DNA from 2 places in the Pimelobacter sp. 30-1 genome. Region 2 is predicted to be linked to the other one. Evidence: predicted binding sites of a transcription regulator. Region 2 holds the regulator's gene; the other holds the start of a gene.
The links. Region 2 encodes HrcA, which represses chaperone genes, less so after heat shock. Its sites were predicted from a motif close to TTGGCACTCGNNNNNNNCGAGTGCCAA; they were not measured.

Region 1 (5,267 bases), on a different contig from region 2:
GCGGGCGGCCATCGCGATGGTCTCCGCGGAGTCCACGTCGTTGCCCTGGCGCGCGAAGAAGTAGAGGAGCACCGCGAGCAGGCCGGTGCCGACGCCCATCACGGCGAGACCGCTGACGTGGTCGGTCCGGGACGACGACGCGGACGAGGACGGGGACAGGTCGGTCATGGCTTCCTCCTGGGCTGCTTGAGCTCACCGAGACGGGATGGGCTGCCCGCAACATGCCACAGGGCCCCCGCCGAAGCGAGGGCCCTGTGGGTGGTGCGGGTGCCGGGTGGCGCTGGACTCAGAAGTCCATGCCGCCCATGCCGCCGGTCGGGTCGCCGCCACCAGCGGCAGCCTTCTCCGGCTTGTCGGCCACGACGGCCTCGGTGGTGAGGAACAGCGCGGCGATCGACGCGGCGTTCTGGAGCGCCGAGCGGGTCACCTTGGCCGGGTCGATGATGCCCGCGGCCAGCAGGTCGACGTACTCGCCGGTCGCGGCGTTGAGGCCCTGGCCGGCGGGGAGGTTCGCGACCTTCTCCGCGACGACGCCGCCCTCGAGGCCCGCGTTGATGGCGATCTGCTTGAGCGGAGCGGAGAGCGCGACCTTGACGATGTTGGCGCCGGTGGCCTCGTCACCCTCGAGCTCGAGCTTGTCGAACGCGGAGGCGCCGGCCTGGACCAGCGCGACACCGCCACCGGGGAGGATGCCCTCCTCGACGGCCGCCTTGGCGTTGCGGACGGCGTCCTCGATGCGGTGCTTGCGCTCCTTGAGCTCGACCTCGGTGGCCGCGCCGACCTTGATGACGGCCACGCCGCCGGCCAGCTTGGCGAGGCGCTCCTGGAGCTTCTCGCGGTCGTAGTCGGAGTCCGAGCTCTCGATCTCGGCGCGGATCTGGTTGACCCGGCCCTCGATCTGGGCCTGGTCGCCGGCACCCTCGACGATGGTGGTCTCGTCCTTGGTGATGACGACCTTGCGGGCCTGGCCCAGCAGCTCGACACCGGCGGTCTCGAGCTTGAGGCCGACCTCCTCGGAGATGACCTGGCCGCCGGTGAGGATCGCGATGTCCTGCAGCATGGCCTTGCGGCGGTCGCCGAAGCCCGGCGCCTTGACGGCGACGGACTTGAAGGTGCCGCGGATCTTGTTGACGACCAGGGTCGACAGCGCCTCGCCGTCGACGTCCTCGGCCAGGATGACGAGCGGCTTGCCCGACTGCATGACCTTCTCGAGCAGCGGCAGCAGGTCCTTGACGTTGCTGATCTTGCTGTTCGCGATGAGCACGTAGGCGTCCTCGAGGACGGTCTCCATGCGCTCGGGGTCGGTGACGAAGTACGCCGAGATGTAGCCCTTGTCGAAGCGCATGCCCTCGGTGAGCTCGAGGTCGATGCCGAAGGTGTTCGACTCCTCGACCGTGATCACGCCCTCCTTGCCGACCTTGTCCATCGCCTCGGCGATGGCGTCGCCGACCGTGGCGTCGCCACCGGCGGAGATGGTCGCGGTCGCGGCGATCTGCTCGCGGGTCTCGACGTCCTTGGCCAGGCCGAGGAGCTGCTCGGAGACGGCGGTCACGGCCGCCTCGATGCCGCGCTTGAGACCCATCGGGTTCGCGCCGGCGGCCACGTTGCGCAGGCCCTCCTTGACGAGCGCCTGGGCGAGGACGGTCGCCGTCGTCGTGCCGTCACCGGCGACGTCGTCGGTCTTCTTCGCGACCTCCTTGACCAGCTCGGCGCCGATCTTCTCGTAGGGGTCCTCGAGGTCGATCTCCTTGGCGATGGAGACACCGTCGTTGGTGATCGTGGGGGCGCCCCACTTCTTCTCCAGGACGACGTTGCGGCCCTTGGGGCCCAGGGTGACCTTGACGGCGTCCGCGAGCGTGTTCATGCCACGCTCGAGACCGCGGCGGGCCTCCTCGTTGAAAGCAATCAGCTTCGACATAACTCCTGCGATTCCTTCGCGATGTCCGTTGTCACTCTCAAGGCGAGAGTGCCAGCATCATGTTTAGCACTCGACCATGGCGAGTGCAAGGAGAAGCCCGGCTCCCGGCAGGCTCAGGAGCGCCCCAGCCGGCCCGCGACGAGGGCGGCGAAGCGCTCGCCGTTGGCCGGGTCGACGTCGAGGTAGAGGCCGGGCTCGATCAGCTCGAGCTCGCTGACCACCCAGGAGTCCTGCCAGCGCAGCAGGTCGACCCGGGCGTACGCCAGGTCGGCGCCGCGTCGCTCGGCGACCGTGCGCACGGCCGCGGTCGCCACGGCCGACCGCTCGGGATCGAGCGCGGCCGCGGTGTTGCTGCCGCCGTGCAGCTCGTGGGCGCGGATCTCGCCGGCCGCGACGGTCTTGTCGACCTGGGACGCCGCGACGCCGTCGAAGACGTAGACCGAGCTCTCGCCCGTCGTCCGGATCGAGTCGACGAGGGGCTGCGCGATCCACGGCCCGGCGACGAGGCCCTCCAGGCGCGGGTCGTCGAGCCGCTCGACCACGACGACGCCGATCCCACCGGCTCCCGTGCGCGGCTTGACGACGACACTCCCCCAGCGGTCGAGCGCCGCGGCCAGCCCGGCGGCCAGGTCGGCGTCGTCGAGGAGCGCCGTGGGCACGACCGGGACGACATCGGCGATCTCGGCGAGGTAGGCCTTGTCGGCGTTCCAGGCGACGACACCGGCTCCGTTGAGCAGGGTCGTCGACGCCTCGACGGCACGGGCCCAGTCCAGGAAGGCGGGCAGCCGGCGGTGGTAGTCCCAGGTGGAGCGGATCGCGACCAGGTCGGCGCCCGCCCAGTCGACCGCCGGGTCGTCCCAGCACACCCAGCGACTGTCGATCCCGCGCGCGTCGAGGGCAGCGGTGAGCGCCGCGGCACCCGGTTCACCGTCGGGCATGAGGTCGAAGGTCGCGAGGAGGACGGAGGTCATGCGCCCACGTTAGGAGCCCGGTGCCCGAACGGGACCGGCAGGTCGTGGCCCAGCGCGGCCAGCACCGACGGCAGCAGCGCCTTGGCCGTGCGCTTGTAGCCCAGCGCGCTCGGGTGGAAGCGGTCGAGGCTGAACATCTCGTCGGGGTTGGTGATGAAGAACGGGCCGACGACGTGGGCCAGCGAGACCGCGTGCGCCCCGTTCCGTACGGCGACCTCCGCCTGCGCGCTCGCCAGCTGGCGCGACATCCGCGAACCGAGCGAGCGCAGGGGCTGCGGGACCGGCCGCAGCGCCCCGAGGTCCGGGCAGGTTCCGACGACCACCCCGGTGTCCTGCGCGCGCAGTCGCGCCACCGCCTCCTCCAGGTGCTGCGCCGACGTGGCGACCGGCACCCGGTGGGTGACGTCGTTGCCGCCGACCACCACCACCGCGACGTCGGCGCGGTAGCTCGCGGGCAGCCCGTCGAGCTGACCGGCCAGCGCCGAGCTCTCCGAGCCGACCACCGCGGCGGTCCGCAGCGCGACCGGCCGGCGCAGCTCGGCGGCGAGGCCACGGGCGATCCGGGCGCCGAGGGTGTCCTTGGGGCGCTCGGCCCCGAGCCCGGCGGCGATCGAGTCACCGAGGACGAGCAGCCGCAGGGGCGGGCCGTCGTACGACTTGCGCTTCCAGACCTTGTCGGCCGGGATCGCCTCCTCCCCCAGCGGCTTGCCGATCCGGGCTCGCGCGATCGCGGCCTGGCGGCGCAGCAGCTCGCGCCCGCCTCCCGTCGTCACGCCGATGCCGGCGAGGGCGACGCCGGCGGCGACCAGGGCCTTGCGGGTACGGCTCATGGCTGCTTTGAACCAGATCCTCCTGAACGGATCGTGGCGCCTCGTCAAACGCCGGACGACGGCGCGGACGCGGTCCTACGATGCGGCCCATGCTGCTGCGTCACCTGATCGCGCTCGTGGCCGGTGCCGCACTCCTCGCCGGCTGCTCCGCCGAGCCCGTCGCGGATGCGGACAAGATCCGCATCCCGACCGTGTCCTCGCCCCTCGGCCCCGAGGCGGCCGGCAACGAGCCGGCCAAGGACCGCAAGAAGACCAAGCCGAAGAGGCGCCAGCAGGCACGGCGCATCGCGGTGGTCGCCGACGAGTCCGGCATCAGGTTCACGCTGCCGCCGGGCTGGACCGTGCTCGGCTCGGGCTCGGTCGACTACGCGGCCGAAGGCGACCGGATCCCCGAGATGGCCGCGCAGGCCGGGGTCTCGGTCGAGGAGTTCCGGGCGATGATCAAGAACCTCGACGTCCTGGCGATCGGCTTCTCCGGCACCCTCAACGTGGGGGTGACCGGACAGGCGAGCACCCTGCCGTCGGCCGCCTCGCTGGAGTCCGGGCTGTCCGCGGCCGGCTCGGTCAGCGGGGTCCGCGACGTCCGTACGCCGCTCGGGCCCGGCCGGGTCGTGTCCTACACGCTGAGCATGTCGACGGCGACCAACCAGGGGGCGGCGCTGTTCCTCAGCATCGGCGGCCGGCTCGTCCAGGTCACGGCGACCACGACCGACGCCGGCCAGACCCGGTCGGTACTCGACGGCGTCGCGCGCAGCCTCGGCCGGGCCTGAGGCTCCTGCCCCTACGAGCCGGCGACCTCGATCACCGGCTCGTGCCCGACCGGGAAGTTCACCGACGCGGCGATGAAGCAGTTCTCGCTCGCCTCGGCATGGATCGCCCGCGCCGTGTCGACCATCGCGGCGTCGGCGACGGTGACCCGCGGGTGCAGGGTGACGGACGTGAACCGGCCGCCCTGGCCGACCTGGGACATGGTCCCGACCGGGCTGTCGTCGTACGCGGTGACGACGACGCCGTGGTTGACCGCGGAGTGCAGGTACGACAGCAGGTGGCACTGGGCGAGCGCGGCGAGGAGGAGCTCCTCGGGGTTCCAGCGGGCGGCGTCGCCGCGGAAGGTCGGGTCGGCCGAGCCGAGCAGGTCCGGCTTGCCGGCGGCGGTGAGGAGCACGGTGCGGTCGTAGTCGCGGTAGCCGGTGGTCCCGCTGCCGCGGTTGCCCTGCCAGACGAGGTCGAGTGCGTAGTGGTGGTCGGTCACGCGACCATCATGGTCGAAACCGAGTGGGACGAACCCTGGCGAGAACTTGTTCTAGTTTGGCACTCTTCTCCCTGTGACCCCCACCACACCGGCCACCGCCCCCACGACGCCCGACGCCCGCCCCCTCAACCTCGCCGACGTGCTCGAGGCAATGGCGGACGGCGTGCCCGACCGGATCGCCGTCCACACCGGCGACCGGGCCTGGACCTTCGCCGAGATCGACGAGCGCGCCACCCGCCTCGCCAACCACCTCATCGGGCTGGGCATCCAGCCAGGCGAGCACGTCGCCGTCCACT
Region 2 (5,267 bases):
GCCGCACCAGTCGGTGGTGACCTCCTCGACCACGAGGCCGAGGTCGGCGGGTGTCTCCACGGCCCGGCCCCGCTTGGGGACCTTCCAGTCGCCTGACAGCACGTCGGTCCCATAGCGATCCACGACGAACCACCCTAGGTCGAGCGGGCCCCCGTGCCGGGCTGGGACACGCGGCGTGCGGCGCTCAGTCCCGCCCGGATCGCGACGACCGCGTCGGGGTGGACGCGGGTCAGCAGCAGGAGGTCGCCCCGCTGGGTGAGGCCGACGGTGTTGAGCAGGCTGTTGCCGATGCCGAGGGCGATGCCCCCGACGGTGAGGCTGAGGAAGGCGGCCGAGTGGGGGATGCCGGCCACGGACGCCCAGCAGGCCAGGATCACACCGATCAGCGCGACCAGCACGGCGGTCCGGCGGATCCGCCGCCAGCGGTCCCAGTGGCGGTGCAGGAACGGCACCTCGACCCGGTAGCGCCGGGCGGCCATGCTGCTGGCCCACAGCCAGCCGATGACGGTGAAGACGATCAGCACGTTCACCCAGGGCGGCGTCGTGCTGCCGCGGAGGACGACGAACTCGCGGGTGCGGATGCCGGTCTTGACGCACACCTCGCCCGGCACGGCGATCTCACCGCCCACGTGACCGATCACGACCGCTGCCATGGACGCACCCTAGGCGGTTCCGGCGGTCTCCGGGGTGCTGTTCCCGGGACCGGCACGCGCTCAGGCCAGCGGGAGCTGCCGGCGGACCGGGGGCAGCTGCGCGTAGCCGCGCGGGATCGCGTGGTGCAGCGCCTCGGCCGGATAGGGCCACTCCGCCGCCGCGACGGCCTCGGCCTCCGGCACCCCCCGTGTGGCCAGGTCGCGGATCGTCTCGGCGACCGCACGCAGGTCGTCGCACTGGTCCTCGACGAAGCGGCGGTCGACCACCTTCCCGTGCCCCGGTACGACGACCGTGCCCGGCGTGGTCAGCCCCAGCACGAGGTCGAGCGTGGCCGGCCAGTCCAGCGGGTAGCAGTCGCCGCCCATGGCCGGCGGCGCCGACTCCTCGACCAGGTCGCCGGCGAGCAGCACGTCGGCGTCCGGCACCCGGACGACGAGGTCGCCCGCGGTGTGCCCGCGGCCCAGGTGGGCGAGCTCGAGCTGGCGGTCGCCGAGGTCGATCACGGCGGCGCTGGCGAAGGTGGTGTCGGCGGGCGGGGCCACGGGGTCGGTCCGGGCGGCAGCCTCCTCGGTCGCGTGGACCGGGATGCCGTCGTACCGGTCGCGGAAGGTGCCGTTGCCGAGCACGTGGTCGAAGTGGTCGTGGGTGTTGACCACCGCGACGACCTGACCTGCGCCGAGGTCGCCGATCGCGGCGATCGCGGCCCGCGCCTCCGCGGCGCTGGCGAGGGTGTCGACCACGACGAGGCCGCGCTCACCTCCGACGACGACCAGGTTGACGTCGTACGAGGGGACGCGGCGGACCCAGACCCGGTCCGCTACCTCGGTGAATGCCGGCACGTCCCCACCGTATCGACCCTGCGCCTTCGGGGCCGGAACCCTGCGCCCTCGGCGGTCAGCAGAGTCCGGCGTGGAGCTCGGAGCGGAGCATCTCGCCGAGCTCCTGGGTGGAGGCGGCGGGGCGGGGGAAGTGGAGGTCGGTGGTGTGGGCGCCGGTGGGGTCGACCCACTGGAGGGTGACGCCGTCGGGGCGCAGGCCGGCCAGGTGGACGCCGAGGACCTCGCCGAGGCGGGTCTGGGTGAGGGTGGCGATGGCGCGGCGCAGCTCGTCCTGGTGGCACAGGTTGGCGTGCTCGGTCGAGCGCTGGAGGAAGCCGCGGTTGAGGTCGTGGTCGGGGGAGGTGAAGGCCCCGAGCGGCACCCGGATCCGAACGGCCTCCGGTGCGCCGGGCGCCACGGCCGGGAGGCCGGTGCGGGTGAGGAGGACGAAGTCGAGGTGCAGCGCGATCCGCATCCGGACCTCGTCGCAGCACTCGCACTGCTCGAGCCCGACCGCGTCCAGGCGCCCGGAGAGGGTCAGGGTGGCGTCGCGGTCGGCGGAGCCCTCGGGGCCCAGGCCGCTGCCGAGGGTGAGCAGGGCGCCGCGGCGGTCGGTGGCGGCCAGGGCGAGCGCGGAGCCGGCCGGGCAGCTGAAGACCGGGCGGCCGCTGTGGTCCTGCATCTCCAGGCGGTCCTGGTCGAGACCGTCGGTGACGTCGTCGATCCCGTCGACGACGAGCTGCACGTCGCGCGGGCAGGCGAGGATGCTGCGCGCCGCGGCCGCGAGCCGCTGGGCGTCGAGCCGGGTGGTCTCGGTGTGGGTCCCGGGGTCGAGGGTCACGTGCCGCTCCTTCGCCGTCGTTCGTGCTTGCTTAGGTGAGCCTAACCTACGCAACCTCCGGTGGCCAGGGTCCGTCCTTTCGTGGACCGCGGCGGTAGCATTGGCACTCACTGCGGTGGAGTGCCAAGTGGTGCTCCGGGCGACGGATCCAGGAGGTGGCATGCAGGAGGAGCGCAGGCTCGCCGTGCTGCGTGCGATCGTCGAGGACTACGTGGCGACCGAGGAGCCCGTGGGCTCCAAGACGCTCGTCGAGCGGCACCACCTCAACGTCTCGCCGGCGACGATCCGCAACGACATGGCCGCGCTGGAGGAGGAGGGCTACCTCCACCAGCCGCACACGAGCGCGGGCCGGGTGCCGACCGACAAGGGCTACCGGCTCTTCGTCGACCGGCTCTCCACGGTCAAGCCGACCACCTCCGCCGAGCGCCGCGCGATCGCGAGCTTCCTCGACGGCGCCGTCGACCTCGACGACGTCGTGCACCGCTCCGTGCGGCTGCTGGCCCAGCTGACCCGCCAGGTCGCGGTCGTGCAGTACCCGACGCTGTCGCGCTCGACGGTGCGCCACGTCGAGATCGTCGCGCTCACCCCGACCCGCCTGCTGCTGGTGCTCATCCTCAGCTCGGGCCGGGTCGAGCAGCGCGTGGTCGAGCTCGAGGCGGCGCTGGCCGACGACGAGCTGGCCGCGCTCCGCTCGCGGGTCAACCTCGCCGCCACCGGCGAGGTGATCGCCGAGGCCGCGACCGCGCTCGACGCGCTCGTCAAGCCCACCGACGACGGCCGCGCGCCGGCCCCGTCGGCCGCGGCGACCGTGGTGGTCGAGGCGCTGGTCGAGGCGATGAGCGACCACCGCTCCGACGAGCGCGTGATCGTGGGTGGCACCGCCAACCTCGCCCGCTTCGGCGACAGCTTCGAGACCTCGGTGCGCCCGCTGCTCGAGGCGATCGAAGAGCACGTCGTGCTGCTCAAGCTGCTCGGCGAGGCGACGAGCGGCGGCGCGGTCACGGTGCGCATCGGCGCCGAGGGCCCCTTCGAGGAGCTGGCCTCGACCAGCGTCGTCGCGACCGGCTACGGCCCCGACGACGCGCTGGCGGCGCTCGGCATCGTCGGCCCCACCCGCATGGACTACCCAGGAACGATGGCGGCGGTGCGCGCGGTGGCGCGCTACGTCTCGCGCATCCTCGACGAGAGCTGAGAGAGCAACACACGTGAGCCAGGACCCCTACGAGCTGCTGGGCGTCGACCGCGAGGCGGACGCCGACACCATCAAGAAGGCCTACCGCAAGCTGGCCCGGCAGCTGCACCCGGACGTCAACCCCGACCCGGAGAGCCAGGAGCGCTTCAAGCAGGTCACCGCTGCCTACGAGGTGCTCTCCGACCCGCAGAAGCGGGCGGCGTACGACCGCGGCGGCGACATGTTCGGCGGCGGCGGCTTCGGCGGCCAGGGCGCGGGCTTCTCGTTCACCGACATCATGGACGCCTTCTTCGGCGGGGCCGGCGGCGCCCAGGCGGCCGGCCGGGGCCCCCGTCCGCGGGTACGCCGGGGCCAGGACGCCCTGATCCGGCTCGAGGTCGAGCTGGCCGAGGCCGCGTTCGGCGTCTCCCGCGAGCTCAAGGTCGACACCGCCGTGCGCTGCTCGACCTGCAGCGGCGAGGGCACCGCGGCCGGCACCCACCCGGTGCCCTGCGAGACCTGCCACGGCATGGGCGAGGTCGCCCACGTGCAGCGCTCGTTCCTCGGCGAGATCCGCACGCTGCGGCCCTGCGCGGCCTGCCGCGGCTTCGGCACGATCATCCCCGACCCGTGCCGCGAGTGCGCGGGCGACGGGCGGGTCCGCTCGCGTCGTACCCTCACCGTCAAGATCCCGGCCGGCGTCGACAACGGCACCCGGGTCCAGCTCAGCGAGCAGGGCGAGGTCGGCCCCGGCGGCGGCCCCGCGGGTGACCTCTACGTCGAGATCCACGTCGCCGCCCACGAGGTGTTCGAGCGCCACGGCAACGACCTGCACTGCACGGTCTCGGTGCCGATGACCGCCGCCGCCCTCGGGACGACGCTCACCCTGCCCACGCTCGAGGCCGACCTCGAGAGCGGCGCGGATTCCGGGGTCGAGACCTCCTTCGAGCTCGGCGTCCCGGCCGGCACCCAGTCGGGTCACCAGGTCGTGCTGCGCGGCCGCGGCGTCCCCGGCCTGCGCGGCGGGCGCGGCGACCTCGGCGTCACCATCGCCGTCGAGACCCCCTCGCGCCTCGACCCGCGCCAGGAGGAGCTGCTGCGCGAGCTGGCCGCCATCCGCGGCGAGGAGCAGCCGACCGGCGACGTCCGGCCGCCGCACAAGTCCGTCTTCGGCCGGCTCCGCGACGCGTTCACCGCACACTGAGCATGACCCTCCCGCAGCACCTGGTGCCCTCGCTCGAGGCGGTCCGCGCCGGTGACGAGGTCCTCGTCGAGGGCGACGAGGCCCACCACGCGGTCGTCGTACGGCGGCTGCGGGTGGGCGAGGCGCTCCAGCTCGCCGACGGCTGGGGCCGGGTGGCGACCGCCGAGGTGAGCGCGACGACCAAGCGCACCTTCACCGCCGTCGTCACCGAGGTCACCGACCACGCCGAGCCGCGGCCACGGGTCACCGTGGTCCAGGCGCTGCCCAAGGGCGAGCGCGGCGAGCTGGCGGTCGAGGTGCTCACCGAGATCGGCGTGGCCCGGATCGTCCCCTGGGCGGCGGCGCGCAGCGTCGCGGTCTGGAAGGGCGAGCGCGCCGCGAAGTCGCTGGCCAAGTGGCAGGCCACGGCGCGCGAGGCGGCCAAGCAGTCCCGGCGCGCGTGGCACCCCGAGGTGGTCCCGCTGGCGAGCACCGACGAGGTCGCCGCCCTGGTGGTCGACGCCGACGTGGCGATCGTGCTCCACGAGGACGCCACCGAGCCGCTCGGCGCGCTCGCCCTGCCCGACGACGGCGAGCTGC

Region 1: the regulator HrcA is predicted to act here: its motif matches at 1,982-2,008, upstream of groL (chaperonin GroEL).

The regions. Positions count from the first base shown of each region.
Region 1 covers NZ_NHTS01000005.1:289,211-294,477, reverse strand. Annotated here, with positions in the region: gene CCO04_RS12785 (hypothetical protein) at 1-168, opposite strand, end outside; gene groL (chaperonin GroEL) at 287-1,918, opposite strand; gene CCO04_RS12775 (hypothetical protein) at 2,032-2,889, opposite strand; gene CCO04_RS12770 (SGNH/GDSL hydrolase family protein) at 2,886-3,719, opposite strand; gene CCO04_RS12765 (hypothetical protein) at 3,809-4,489, shown strand; gene CCO04_RS28555 (OsmC family protein) at 4,501-4,971, opposite strand; gene CCO04_RS12755 (AMP-binding protein) at 5,045-5,267, shown strand, end outside.
Region 2 covers NZ_NHTS01000012.1:72,051-77,317, reverse strand. Annotated here, with positions in the region: gene CCO04_RS24775 (DUF3097 domain-containing protein) at 1-123, opposite strand, end outside; gene CCO04_RS24770 (hypothetical protein) at 135-653, opposite strand; gene CCO04_RS24765 (MBL fold metallo-hydrolase) at 714-1,493, opposite strand; gene CCO04_RS24760 (hypothetical protein) at 1,549-2,313, opposite strand; gene hrcA (heat-inducible transcriptional repressor HrcA) at 2,474-3,505, shown strand; gene dnaJ (molecular chaperone DnaJ) at 3,519-4,688, shown strand; gene CCO04_RS24745 (16S rRNA (uracil(1498)-N(3))-methyltransferase) at 4,691-5,267, shown strand, end outside.